One region of the Sphingobium sp. Cam5-1 genome, then DNA from elsewhere that is predicted to be linked to it. Evidence: riboswitches for the same ligand, from Rfam matches in the RefSeq annotation. Region 1 holds a riboswitch; each other region holds the start of a gene.
What was found. Region 1 has a riboswitch for cobalamin ahead of IZV00_RS18495 (cobalamin biosynthesis protein CobG). Riboswitches for the same ligand answer to the same signal wherever they lie in the genome.
Positions count from the first base shown of each region.

Region 2: it holds a riboswitch for cobalamin, as region 1 does, so the genes downstream of both, IZV00_RS16290 (TonB-dependent receptor) here and IZV00_RS18495 (cobalamin biosynthesis protein CobG) in region 1, are expected to answer to the same signal.
Region 3: it holds a riboswitch for cobalamin, as region 1 does, so the genes downstream of both, IZV00_RS00490 (TonB-dependent receptor plug domain-containing protein) here and IZV00_RS18495 (cobalamin biosynthesis protein CobG) in region 1, are expected to answer to the same signal.

Region 1 covers NZ_CP065139.1:988,148-992,310, reverse strand. The annotation lists gene bluB (5,6-dimethylbenzimidazole synthase) at 1-592, shown strand, start outside; gene IZV00_RS18500 (alpha/beta fold hydrolase) at 706-1,560, opposite strand; cobalamin riboswitch at 1,691-1,914, shown strand; gene IZV00_RS18495 (cobalamin biosynthesis protein CobG) at 2,146-3,201, shown strand; gene IZV00_RS18490 (precorrin-8X methylmutase) at 3,201-3,830, shown strand; gene cobI (precorrin-2 C(20)-methyltransferase) at 3,827-4,163, shown strand, end outside.
Region 2 covers NZ_CP065139.1:499,231-503,393, forward strand. The annotation lists gene IZV00_RS16280 (LysR family transcriptional regulator) at 1-792, shown strand, start outside; gene IZV00_RS16285 (hypothetical protein) at 995-1,168, opposite strand; cobalamin riboswitch at 1,377-1,623, shown strand; gene IZV00_RS16290 (TonB-dependent receptor) at 1,865-3,823, shown strand; gene IZV00_RS16295 (hypothetical protein) at 4,055-4,163, shown strand, end outside.
Region 3 covers NZ_CP065138.1:97,115-101,277, reverse strand. The annotation lists gene IZV00_RS00495 (ABC transporter substrate-binding protein) at 1-131, shown strand, start outside; gene IZV00_RS00490 (TonB-dependent receptor plug domain-containing protein) at 168-2,030, opposite strand; cobalamin riboswitch at 2,201-2,460, opposite strand; gene mobA (molybdenum cofactor guanylyltransferase) at 2,488-3,024, shown strand; gene cobA (uroporphyrinogen-III C-methyltransferase) at 3,109-3,891, opposite strand; gene IZV00_RS00475 (nitrate reductase) at 3,878-4,163, opposite strand, start outside.

The sequences.
Region 1 (4,163 bases):
GCTGGTGCGGGCGCGGCGGGACATTCGCCATTTCAGGACTGATCCGATCGACGAGGCGGACGTCGAATGGCTGCTCAGCATGGCGCATCGCGCGCCGTCGGTGGGATTGTCGCAGCCGTGGCGTTTCGTGCGGATCGAGACGGCGGAGTTGCGCGAGGGGCTGGCGTGCCATGTCGACCACCAGGTGCGGGAAGCGGGCAAGGAATATGACGGGGATCAGGACCGGCTCTATCGCAGCCTGAAACTGCATGGGCTGCGTGAGGCGCCGGTATTGTTCGCCGTCTATTGCGACGATGGGACGGAGACCGGCCATCATCTGGGCGCCGTCACAATGCCCGAGGCGCGGCGCTATAGCTGCGTCATGGCGGTCCATACGCTGTGGCTGGCGGCGCAGACGCGGCGGATCGGCATGGGGTGGGTGTCGATCATGGAACCGGAAGGCGTGAACGCGATGCTGGATATTCCGGTTGGGTGGGAGTGTCTGGGGCTGCTGTGCCTTGGGCGGCCGATGAGCGAGGAAGATGTGCCGGAACTGGAGCGGCGGGGATGGGAGCAGCGCACGGACTGGCATTCGGTCGTGGTGCGGCGTTAGGGATTGCGCCCACACCCCTGCCCGTTCGGGCTGAGCCTGTCGAAGCCCACTCCTTCTTGAAAGAAAGAAAAGCCCTTCGACAGGCTCAGGGCGAACGGGGAGAGATTAGCTGTTCACCCCCGCAAGAAATCCAGAGCCAACGCTTCAAACCGGTCCTTGTGCTCGATCATCGTCCAATGGCCGCAGCGCGGAAACACGTGCAACTCCGCATTGGGGATGATGCGCATCGGCAACAGCGCACCGTCGAGCGGGCTAACCTTGTCATCCCGGCCCCACATGATCAGCGTCGGTGCCTGTATCCTGCCGAGATAGTCGATCCGCTGCGACACGCCCGGACCACTCATCGACTGGGCAATGAAGCCCAGCGCAGCGCGCGTGTACAGCTTGCGGCTGCTTTCCATCGTCACCGGCTCCAGCGCCGCCTTGTAGCGCATGTCGATCAGCTCATCGGTGATGATCGACTTGTCGTAGACCATCGATTCCAGCCAGGCGATGATATTCTCCCGCGTCGGGTCTTCGATGAAATCGACGAGGCGGGTCAGCCCTTCATTGGGAAAGGTCGAGGTGACGTTGAAGCCGATGCCGCCGATCGTGATGTAGCGCAGCACGCGGTCGGGATGGGACGCCGCCAGATGCCCGCCGACGATGCCGCCATAGCTGTTGCCCACGACATGGGCGCGATCGATGCCAAGGCCGTCCATCAACGCGACAACCGCGTCACGCGCCACGCCGACCGGGTCGCCATCCACCGGATCACTCTTGCCATAGCCGGGCGCGTCAAGAATGATGGTGCGGAAATGCTGGGAGAAGAAAGGCAGATTGCCCTGAAAATTGGCCCAGCCAGTGACGCCAGGGCCGGACCCGTGGAGCAGCAGCAGCGCGGGACCCGATCCGGCTTCATGATAATGGAGCCGTCCCTTATCCGTTTCCAGAAAGCGGCTGGTCGCTTCAAAGCTGAAATCGCTCATCTTGTCCTCTCCATTTGCTGTCTTTGATGACGGCCTAGCTTCGACGGCCCGCCGAGGCAAGGAAGCGGCCCTTGGCCACTTCCCTTTCGCCCGCATCCCTCCTATGAAGCGCATCGAGCCGGGTTCATCCCGGTTCATCGATCGCGCCGGTGCCCCGCAAGGGGCTTAAATGGGAACGCGGTGCGGGAGGGTTTCCTCCCTAATCCGCGGCTGTCCCTGCAACTGTGAGCGGCGAGCGAGGCATGGACCGGCCAGTCCCGAGAAAGGACGGCCAGCCACTGGAGCAATCCGGGAAGGCCCCATGCCAAGCTATGACCCGCAAGCCAGGAGACCTGCCGGAGCAAAGGTCGCTCTTGCCATGATCCAGGGGATGGTCACGGCTCGGTTCTCCGTTTGAGCGACGAATTTCGTGCGGCTGCGGCCGTGCAGGCGTGCGGCCTGTCCGCCTACCTGCGCATGCCGCCCGTGTGTCGTGGCGCTGGTGCGGGGAGTGCAGGAGCAATGCAGGAGCAGGCGCGAAGTGCCGACGCTGGCCCACGCCCGGCCCATCGCGTGCGCGGCTGGTGCCCGACGGCGTGGCGCCCGATGATGGCGGGCGACGGGCTGCTGGTCCGGGTGCGCCCGGCGCTGGGCCGGATGAGCCGGGCGCAGGCGGTAGGGCTTTGCAAGGCCGCCATCGCGCTGGGCAATGGCCATATCGACATCACCAATCGCGCCGCGTTGCAGATCAGGGGCGTGAACGAGGCAGGCCACGGCGCATTGATGGAGAGGCTCGTCGCGCTGGGGTTGACGCACGCCGATGCGGATCGGGACAGGCAGATTCCTGTCCTAATCAACCCCGACTGGTCGCCGGGTGACGATAGCGCCGTCATAGCCGCTGCCTTGATCGCGCGCATGGACGAGCTGCCCGACCTGCCCGCGAAGGTCGGCTTTGCGATCGATGCGGGGCCTGCTCCGGTGCTTAGCGATGTTCCGGCTGATTTCCGGATCGAAAGAGGGACGAGCGGCACGCTGATCCTGCGCGCTGACGGGCGCACGCATGGCGTGGCCCTGAGTGCAGAGGACGCGGCCGAGGGGTTGATCCGTCATGCCCATTGGTTCGTGGCCAGCGGTGGCGCGCAGGCGGGGCGCATGGCGCGGCATTCGGCCCCGCTCCCTAACGTAGCGACTAAGTCCCCTGCCCCCGCCCGGTCCTGCGCTGCCGCCCTGTCCGCTGCGCCCGGCCCTTTTCGTGCAGCGCCCTTCGGCAGGATCGAGGCGGCTGCGCTTCTTGCCGCGATGGAGCGAGGGACGGAGGCTGTCCGGCTTACCCCCTGGCGTGGACTGGTGCTGGAAGGCAGCGGCGCTCCGTCCGATGATCCGGCCGATCCGCGCCTTTCCGCCGATCGCTGTCCTGGTGCGCCAGCCTGCCCGCAGGCAAGCGTCGCCACGCGCGATCTGGCCGCTCGGCTGGCGCCGCATGTTCGCGGACTTCATGTTTCGGGTTGCGCCAAGGGTTGCGCCCGGCCTTCGCAGGCGGCGGTGGTCCTCACCGGGCGTGACGGGCGCTTCGACATTAGCCGCAATGCGTGCGCGGGTGCGCCGCCGCTGCAAACGGGCCTGTCGCCCGATCAGATACTCGCCCTCTTCGGAGCCAATTGATGCCGCATCTCTATGAAACCGACGGCGCGGAAATCTATCGCCAGTCCTTCCGCATGATCCGGGCTGAGGCGGCGCTCGACCGCTTTGCGGCAGAGGAAGAGCGGGTTGCCGTGCGGATGATCCATGCGGCGGGCATGGTCGGCCTCGCGCCGCATATCCGCTTTTCACCGGGTTTTGCCGGTTCGGCAATCACGGCGCTGGAGGCTGGCGCGCCGATCCTGTGTGACGCGCGGATGGTGTCGGAGGGGATTACGCGCGCGCGTCTGCCCGCTGGCAATGCCATCATCTGCACCCTGAACGATCCTCAAGTGCCCGATCTCGCCCGGTCAGTGGCGAACACCCGATCGGCGGCGGCGCTGGAGCTGTGGCGTCCCCATCTGGCGGGAGCAGTGGTCGCCATCGGCAACGCCCCGACCGCGCTGTTCCACTTGCTCAACATGCTGGAAGACCCCACCTGCCCGCGCCCGGCGGCGATCATCGGCTGTCCGGTCGGTTTCGTCGGAGCGGCGGAATCGAAACAGGCGCTGTGGGAGAGCCAGCCCGCCCCCTGCTGCATCGTCGAAGGGCGGCTGGGCGGCAGCGCGATCACAGTCGCGGCCGTCAACGCGCTGGCGAGTGCGGCGGAATGAGCGGGACGATCCACGGCGTGGGGCTAGGCCCGGGCGCGCAGGACCTGATGAGCGTGCGCGCCGACCGACTGATCCGCGAGGTGCGCCACATAGCCTATTTCCGCAAGCCCGGCCGTCACGGCCATGCGCGAAAAATCGTCGAGGGGCTGCTGCGCCCCGACGCGGTCGAATATGCGATGGAATATCCGGTGACGACCGAAATTCCAGTCAGCGATCCGCGCTATAATCAGTGCCTCTCCGCCTTTTACGCCGAATGCACCGCGCATCTGCATGAACTGGCAGCGGCGGGCGAGGATGTGGTCGTGCTGTGCGAGGGCGACCCCTTTTTCTACG
Region 2 (4,163 bases), 490 kb from region 1:
ATCTCCCGGCTGGAAGCGCGGCTTGGCGTCCGCCTCATCCATCGCACCACGCGGCGCCTTGCCCTGACGGAGGAAGGCGCCAGCCTGCACCGCGATCTTGTCGCCATCCTCGACGCCATCCAGCAGGCCGAAGATCGCGTCACCAACCGCCATCGCACGGCGTCGGGGCCGTTGCGCATCTCTGCCCCCACCTCCTTCGGCCGCCTACACGTCGCGCGCCATGTCGCCCGCTTCCTTCAACAGCATCCACGTGTCGACCTCCAACTCAACTTGACCGACGCCTATGAAGACCTCCTCGCCCAGCGGATCGACGTCGCCATCCGCATCACCAGCGACATTCCCGCGCATCTGGAGGGGCATCGCCTCGCCGCCAACCGCCGCATCCTGTGCGCCAGCCCCGCCTATCTCGCGGCGCATGGCCTGCCGGAAAAGATCGCCGACCTGGCCCATCATCACCTGCTCGCCGCCGAAGGGCAGCTGCCATGGCGGCTCGTCAACGGCCGCGCGCGCAAACTGGTCGATGGCCAAAGCCGTGTCCGCACCAACAGCAGCGAAATCGTGCGCGAACTCGCCCTGACGGGCGTCGGCATCGCGTTACGCTCGCTCTGGGACGTGGGCGACCTGATCGGGCAGGGCAGCCTCGTCCGCGTCCTCGATAGCTGGGAAGGACCCGAGGACCTCGCCGTCCACGCCGTCCACCCCCGCGCCGCAGGCCGTCCCGCCGCCGTAGACGCCTTCATCGGCTTCCTGCGCGACATCTTCCGCGATGCATCGTGGAACCGGGGCGACTGATAGCAAGAAGCACCTTGGCGCCACCCGCCCAACTGCCTGAAAAGCGTAGAAATCCCCTCCTGAAATCATTTGCAAGCCGACTGTCAAAAAACAGAAGCTTTCCCCTGTTAACCTGCGTAATAGCAGCGGGAAACAGGCCGATGTTATCGTTCGAGCCATAAGAAATTGAGAGAGGATAAGGGCCATGCGCCCCAATGACGCGTCACATTTTTCCGCCTGCGCCGCCCAGGAAGCGCGGCAAGCCAGGGAAGCGCGCCTGCGCGGCGCCGACCAGGCCACCATCGCCCTCCACAACGAACGCGCCGTCCGCTACCAAGCCATGGCGCTGCGCCTTCAGCGCGAGCGCAGCGCGACCCTGAACTGATCCATCGGCCATCCCCTCTCCCCTTCAGGGGTCGGCCAGAGGCACGTGACTCTGGCCGAGGTGCCGACCCCGGCGAAGGCGGGGGGAAGGCGGGAGAGGGGACTGTAAAGCAACCCACGTTACTCCCCTCTCCCCAACCCTCTCCCCTAAAGGGGAGAGGGAGTAACCCCACTTGCCCCACCTCACCACCTCCGCTATCGCCCCCGTCACTCGGGGCAACCCCGGGTATGATCGCGCCGGTGCCTCGAAAGAGGCTTAAAAGGGAACATGGTAAAGGAGGCACCCGCCTCCCCAAGCCAGGGCTGTCCCTGCAACTGTAAGCGGCGAGCGCGATGCACATCGCCCCACCTCACAGGCAGGTTGGGGCAAGTCACTGGGCCGGACGCTAAATCCTGCGAGGCCTGGGAAGGCCGTGCATCAAGCGATGACCCGCGAGCCAGGAGACCTGCCAGCGTCTGGTCGCTCTTGCCTTGGTCCAGGGGATGGCCGCGGCACGGTAGTTTCCGTCTGAGCGACGAACGAGCGGCAAGAGGCCGCTTCGGTGACGCTGGCGGCCGCCTTTGGGGGCGTCCGGTCGCTCGCGCGCGCCGGTCGTCGTCGGGCGACAGGTCTCTTGCCGGATGTCGCCAGACGCCCGGAGTGCATAAAGTGAAACTACTCAATCAACTCCACCGCGCCGCCTGCGCGCTGACCGCCACGCTCCTTCCCTTGCCCGCCTTCGCCGCCGATGCGAACGACGCGGGCGACGACGCCGACACCATCATCGTCTTCGGCCGGGGCGAGGACAAGATCGGCACCGCCCATGCGGCCAGCGAAGGCAGCATCAGCGGCGCGGACCTGCTCGTCCGCCCGCTGCTGCGCGTTGCCGAATTGCTCGAAGCCGTACCGGGCATGGTTGCGGCCCAACATTCGGGCAGCGGCAAGGCCAATCAATATTTCCTCCGCGGCTTCAATCTCGACCATGGATCGGACTTCACCACCTATATCGACGGGGTTCAGATGAATTTCCGCAGCCATGGCCACGGCCAGGGCTATCTCGACTTGAACGGCCTCATCCCCGAAATCATCGCGCGCGAGGATTTTCGCAAAGGCCCCTATCGCGCCGATGGTGGCGACTTCGCGCTCGCGGGTGCGGCCTATATGACCACGATCGACGGCTATGACCGTCCATGGGTCGCGGCGGAGGGCGGCTCCTTCGGCTGGCGCAGGCTGGCATCAGGCGGCACCGTAAAGGCGGGCGCAGGCAATCTCACCCTCGTCGCCCAAGCCAAGGCTTATGACGGCCCGTGGCAGGAGGCTGAACATCTGCGCCATTATGCGGGCTTCGCCAAATATACGCTTCCCGCTGGGGCCGGTAAGATCGACGCCACGCTGCACGCCTATCGCGCGACATGGCGTCCGACCGAACAGATCCCCGAACGCATCATCGGCACGCCGCTTTGCCCCGATGTCTTCTGCTCGCCCGATCCATCGGCGCGCGGTGAGACGACGCGCATCATCGGCAATCTTGCCACCGTTCAGCCGACATGGCGCGCCAATCTCTACGCGCAATATTACGACTGGACGATGTTCTCCAACCCCACCTACACCGATCCCGACGGCACCAGCGCACAGATCGAGCAGTTCGACCGCCGCTGGATCCTTGGCCTGACCGGCGAAAAACGATGGGACCTTGGCTCGGCGCTGCAACTGAAGCTCGGCACGGAAAACCGCTATGACGCGATCGGCAATGTCGGCGTCAACCGCACCGCCGTCCGCACCTTCCTCTCCTCGCTCGGCCGCTACCGCGTGAACGAAGCCTCCGCCGCTCTCTATGGCGAAGCGACGCTGACCCCGCTGCCGGGCCTGCGTCTGACGGGCGGCCTGCGCGGCGACTATTATCATTATTCGGTCACAGCAAAGGACGCCGACGCCGACGCGTTGGGCGAAGGCAGCGGTTCCGACACGCTCCTCTCGCCCAAGGCCGCGATCGCCTGGCGGCTCAATCCCAGCATCGAACTTTACGCCAATTGGGGCCGGGGCTTCCATTCCAACGATGCGCGCGGCGCGGTCAATGTGGACACGCCCGTACCGTTGCTGGTGCGCGGAACCGGCAAGGAACTGGGCGCGCGCGTCCAGCTGCCCGGCTTCACCTTCACCGCTACCTATTGGTGGCTGAATGTGGGCAGCGAGTTGCGCTTCGTCGGTGACTCCAACGCGGTCGAACCCACCGGTGCCAGCCGCCGCCACGGCTATGAGCTTGTCGCTTTCTGGCGCCCGCTCCCCTGGCTCGCCTTCGACGGCAACTACACCGCCAGCCACAGCCGCTACACCAATGGCGACCATATCCCCAACGCCTTCAAAAACGCCGCCTCCGCCGGGGCCGCCATCGTGTTCGATCCATGGGAAGCCAGCATCCGCGTCCGTCACCTTGGCCCCTCGCCGCTGATCGAAGACAATAGCGTGCGCGATTCCGGTAGCACGGTCGTCAACGCGCGCGCCGCATGGAAAGGAAAACGGGTGCAAATCTATGCCGAACTGCTCAACATCCTTGGCAGCCGGGACAAGGACATCGCTTATTATTACGAGTCCTACCTTCCCGCCGCCGATGTGGAGCCTGTCGAGGGAAGGCTGAGCCGCGTCGTCGAACCGCGAACGGTGAGGGGCGGCGTCAAGTTCAGCTTCTGATGCTGGGGAAGGCCGCTTCTAGAAAGAGCCCGCGGCCTTCCCGATCAATGGCTTACATAATGAACGGCGATGTTTATAAAGTAAAAGTGGACAGGGCAACAGTCAAACCGCAATAGAATACATGATAAATACCCGTGGAAATTTTGAGACGTAGTTGACGTCTTTTCGCCTCTATGCAATTTTCCCCTTCGGCAATCTGGACAAAGAATCAGTAGCCTGGAGAGGATGCCAATGAAGCACGCACCATTAAGGGGCGCCGTTTTTCACGCGATATTGCGTGACTGCCTGGAAGCACAGCGCCCCCCCAAGGAAACAGAAATACAACTGATCGCCTGCAAGA
Region 3 (4,163 bases), on a different contig from region 1:
CCCGCATCCGCGTGCCGCAAGCATGGACGGTGTGCGGCGGCCCCGCCTATGTGCAGGCCGCACGCAGCATCATCGCGCAGGCGGATGCCGCAGGCAAAGGCAGGACGCAGCCAAAGGCCGCGCCCCGCTGATAAGGGGCGGTCGCCCACCCCCTTCACCTTCTACCGTCAGAAGCGGACACGCACGCCGCCAAAGGCCGACCGGCCGTAGGTGCCATAGCCATAGGCTGTGGCGTATTCCTGATCGAACAGATTGTCGATCCGGCCGTAGATTTCGAGCCTTTCCGTGAGCGGGAAGGACGCGCGAATGTCCGTGACCGCATAGCCGTCAATCTGCACCCGGTTGCGCGTCACGGGGTCGAGATCGACGCTGTCGCTGACCATCGTCACGGTCGCGCCAGTCGACAGGCCGATGGGCCAGACATAATCCATCGACGTGCTCACCGCATTCGCGGCGCGGCGCAGCAGGCGCTCGCCAAAAGCCGCGCTGCCCGATGAACGATCCCGCGCATCGACATAGCTATAGGCGGCGGTGAAGGTCAGCGCATCGACCGGGCGCAGCGTGAGCATCGATTCCACACCCTTGGCCCGGGTGCGATCCAGATTGCCATAGGTGAAGGTCGTATTGTCGTAATTGAGCTGGTCCCGCGTGTCGCGCCAGAAGCCGGTGACGGACAGCACCGCCCGGTCGCTGCCCAGATTCTGGTCGAAGCCGATGTCGTAGCTCTTCGACCGCTCGGGCTTCAGGTTCGGATTGCCGCTGAATGTATCGTAAAGCTGGTAGAGCGACGGCGCCTTGAAACCCTCGCCATAGCTGAGGCGAATATTGGTCGCGCCGCCATTGGGGGTATAGTTGGCGTTCGCGCCGAAGGTGGTCGCACCCCCGAACTGGCTGTGATCGTCATGCCGCACGCCTGCGGTCATGGACAGGCCTTCAACTGGCTTCACCACCGCGAGGGCATAAACGCTGTCGATATTGGCGCGGTGGCTTTCCTGCGAACCGAAGCCGAAAAACTCATAATCGGGCCGCTCATGCTCATAGCCGAGCAGCAGCTTGACGTCATCCATGGGCTGATAGACGCCTTCATATTCGAAGCGCAGGTTCGTGCCCGAATAGCCGAAGTCCGGGGCGTTGCCGCGCACGAAATAATAGTCGCGATCCTGCTGATACCAGGTAACGGCCGCCCGATTGGTCAGCTTGCCCTCGAACAGCGCGAAGTTGAGGCCCGCATAGCCGATATATTGATTGGATTTAGCAGCATCAGGGCTATCGGTCGGCGCGCCAAAGAAGCTGTCATAGTCAAGATCACCGTTGATATAATAGCCGCGCAGGTCGAGGCTCAGATCATCGGTGAAGGCGATCTTCAGCCGGGCATTGCCAGTGATATTTTCATAGCCGTCCTTTTCCGCGCCACCGAAATCGGAAGAGACAGCGGAGATGCCATCGGTGCGGAAATAGGCGAGCCCAACGCCGCCCGACAATATGCCGCTGGTGCCCGATACATCCGCCTTCGCATTCAGCGTATCGGCATAGCCATAATCGACCGACGCCTTGCCGCCGAACCCTTCGCTCGGGATGCCGGTCATGATGTTGACGACGCCGCCGATCGCCTGGCTGCCATAGGCGATGGAGTTGGAACCGCGCAGCACCTCGATCCTGCGGATGTTGCCGACCAGCAGGTTGCCGAAATCATATTGATCGCCGATGCCGCTCGGGTCGTTGACCTTCACGCCGTCGATCAGCACCAGCGTCTGCGTCGTTTCCGCGCCGCGCACCGATACGCTGGTCACGTTACCCAAGCTGCCGGTGCGGTTGAAACGGATGCCGGGCGTCGTCATCAGCAGATCGACGACGCTGACATTCTGGCGGGTGTCGATCGTCTTCTCGTCGATCACTGTCACCGCCTGCCCGACCTCGTCGGTGGGCTGTTCGATGCCGAGCGCGGTGACGACGATCCCGTCCGCCTCATCATCGGCAAGGGCGGGCGTGGCGGCGAGCAGCGCCAGCAGTGAAATTCCGGTCCTGATCATAGTCTGTCTTCCCTGAGCGCCATGCGACATGAGCCCAGGGCCTGCCGCACAAGCGGCCGGTATGCGGGAAGAAGAGACGCCAGCCCCGTCACGCGCACCGATGCGGCCCTGCGCCGCTTCGTCGCTCAGACGGAAAACACCGTGCCCGGACCTATCCCTGGACCCAAGGCAAGAGCGACCATGCGCCGGTAGGTTTCCTGGCTCGCGGGTCGTCGCGGTGATGCACGCCTTCCCGGACTTTTGGTCCAGTGGCTGGTCCCCCTCGCCTCCCCCTTTGAAGGCTTGCAGGTTTCCCTGTGCATCGCGCTCGCCGCTTACAGTTGCAGGGACAGCCGCGGAGTTGGACGGTGATCCCGTCCGCACCGCATTCCCTTTCCGGCGCGATCTTTCGTGAACGGTTGCCCGTTCACGCGGCGCGCCATAGGGGAAAGTGAGGCTATTGCCAAGGAGTGGATCGATGCGATTGCTGGGCGCGGTGCTGGCGGGTGGGCGATCCAGCCGGTTCGGAAGCGACAAGGCGTTGGCGCTGATGCCGGACGGGCGCACGCTGATGGCGCATGCGGTGGCGGCAATCGCGCCGCATGTGGAGGCCGTGGTGGTCTGTGGGCGGGGCGTCGATGGGCTGACGGGGCTGGCGGATCGGCCTGCGCCGGACCTGGGGCCTCTGGGCGGGCTGAACGCGGCGCTGCATCATGCGCGGACGAAGGGTTATGATGCGGTGCTGACGACGGGGTGCGACATGCCGGTCTATCCGGCGGCGCTGGTGGAGGCGCTTATTGGCGACAGTGGGGCGGTGCTGAAGGGGCAGCAGCTGGCGGGCTTCTGGCCTGCGTCGCTCGCGGACGAACTGAACGCGCATCTGGCGGAAGAGAATAATCGGTCGATCTTTGGGTGGATCGAGCGGGTGGGCGCGCGGGTGGTGGAGCGGCCGGAACTGGTGCTGCCGAATATCAATCGGCCGGAGGATCTGGCGCACTGGCGCGAGCCGAACTGAGCTTGCCGAAGCCCCCTCCCTTCCTTCCAACTAAGGTCAGGGGTGTTCGACAAGCTCAGGGCAAAAGTTGCGCAGAGTCGGCCTTCAAAGCGGAAGAGCGACGCTGGCTGCAACCCCTACAGGCATGGACGTGCCCGCCACCGCTTCGCCGATCAGCAGCAGGGTCGGGTCTTCATCGCTGATCGTGGCGACCAGGAAAGCGAGCGCGGACAACTTGCCGCGGATCAGGCGTTCGGTGGGGAGGGAGACGTTGACCGCCACCATCACCGGCGTTTCGGGATCGCGTCCGGCGGCGATCAGCTGGCGGCTGATCTCTCCGGCGGCGGCGCGGCCCATATAGATGCCGAGCGTGCCGCCGGGGCGGGCGAGCGCTTCCCAGTCGAGCTTGAGCGGCTCTCCGGCTTTCAGATGCGCGGTCACCAGCGTCAGGCCGCGCGCCTTGCCGCGCAGGGTGAGCGAGGCGCTGCCGCTCGCCGCTGCTGCGCTGACCGTGGTGATGCCGGGGCAGATGTGGAAGCGGATGCCGTCGGCGGCCAGATGCTCCATCTCTTCGGACGAGCGGCCGAATACCGAGGGGTCTCCGCCCTTGAGGCGGACGACGCGCTTGCCTGCTTTGGCGGCGGCGAGGAGGAGGTCGTTGATACTTTCCTGCGCCTTGCTGTGGCGGCCGGAACGCTTGCCGACGCTGACCCGCTCGACGCCTTCGGGGATCAGGTCGAGGACGCCGGGGCCGACGAGGGCGTCGTAGAAGACGATTTCGGCCGCCGCGATCAGCTTTTCGGCTTTGCGGGTGAGGAGGTCCGGGTCGCCCGGCCCTGCGCCGACCAGCCAGACTTCACCGGGGGCGATCAATTCATTCGGCTGCATGAAGCGTCTCCTGCGGGATTTGGGCGAGGATGTTGGCGAGCGCGGGGCGGCAGGACCCGCAATTGGTGCCAGCGCCGATCGCCTTGCCGATGGCGGGCACGTCGACCAGGCTCTGGTCGCGGATGGCGGCGACGATCTGATTAAGGCCGATGTCGAAGCAGACGCAGATGGTCGGCCCCTTGTCCGGCTGATTGCCGGGACCGCGCGCGGCGAGGACGGAGGCGCCCACCTCTTCCGCCTCAAGCTGGCCGATGAGCCAGTCGCGCGAGGGG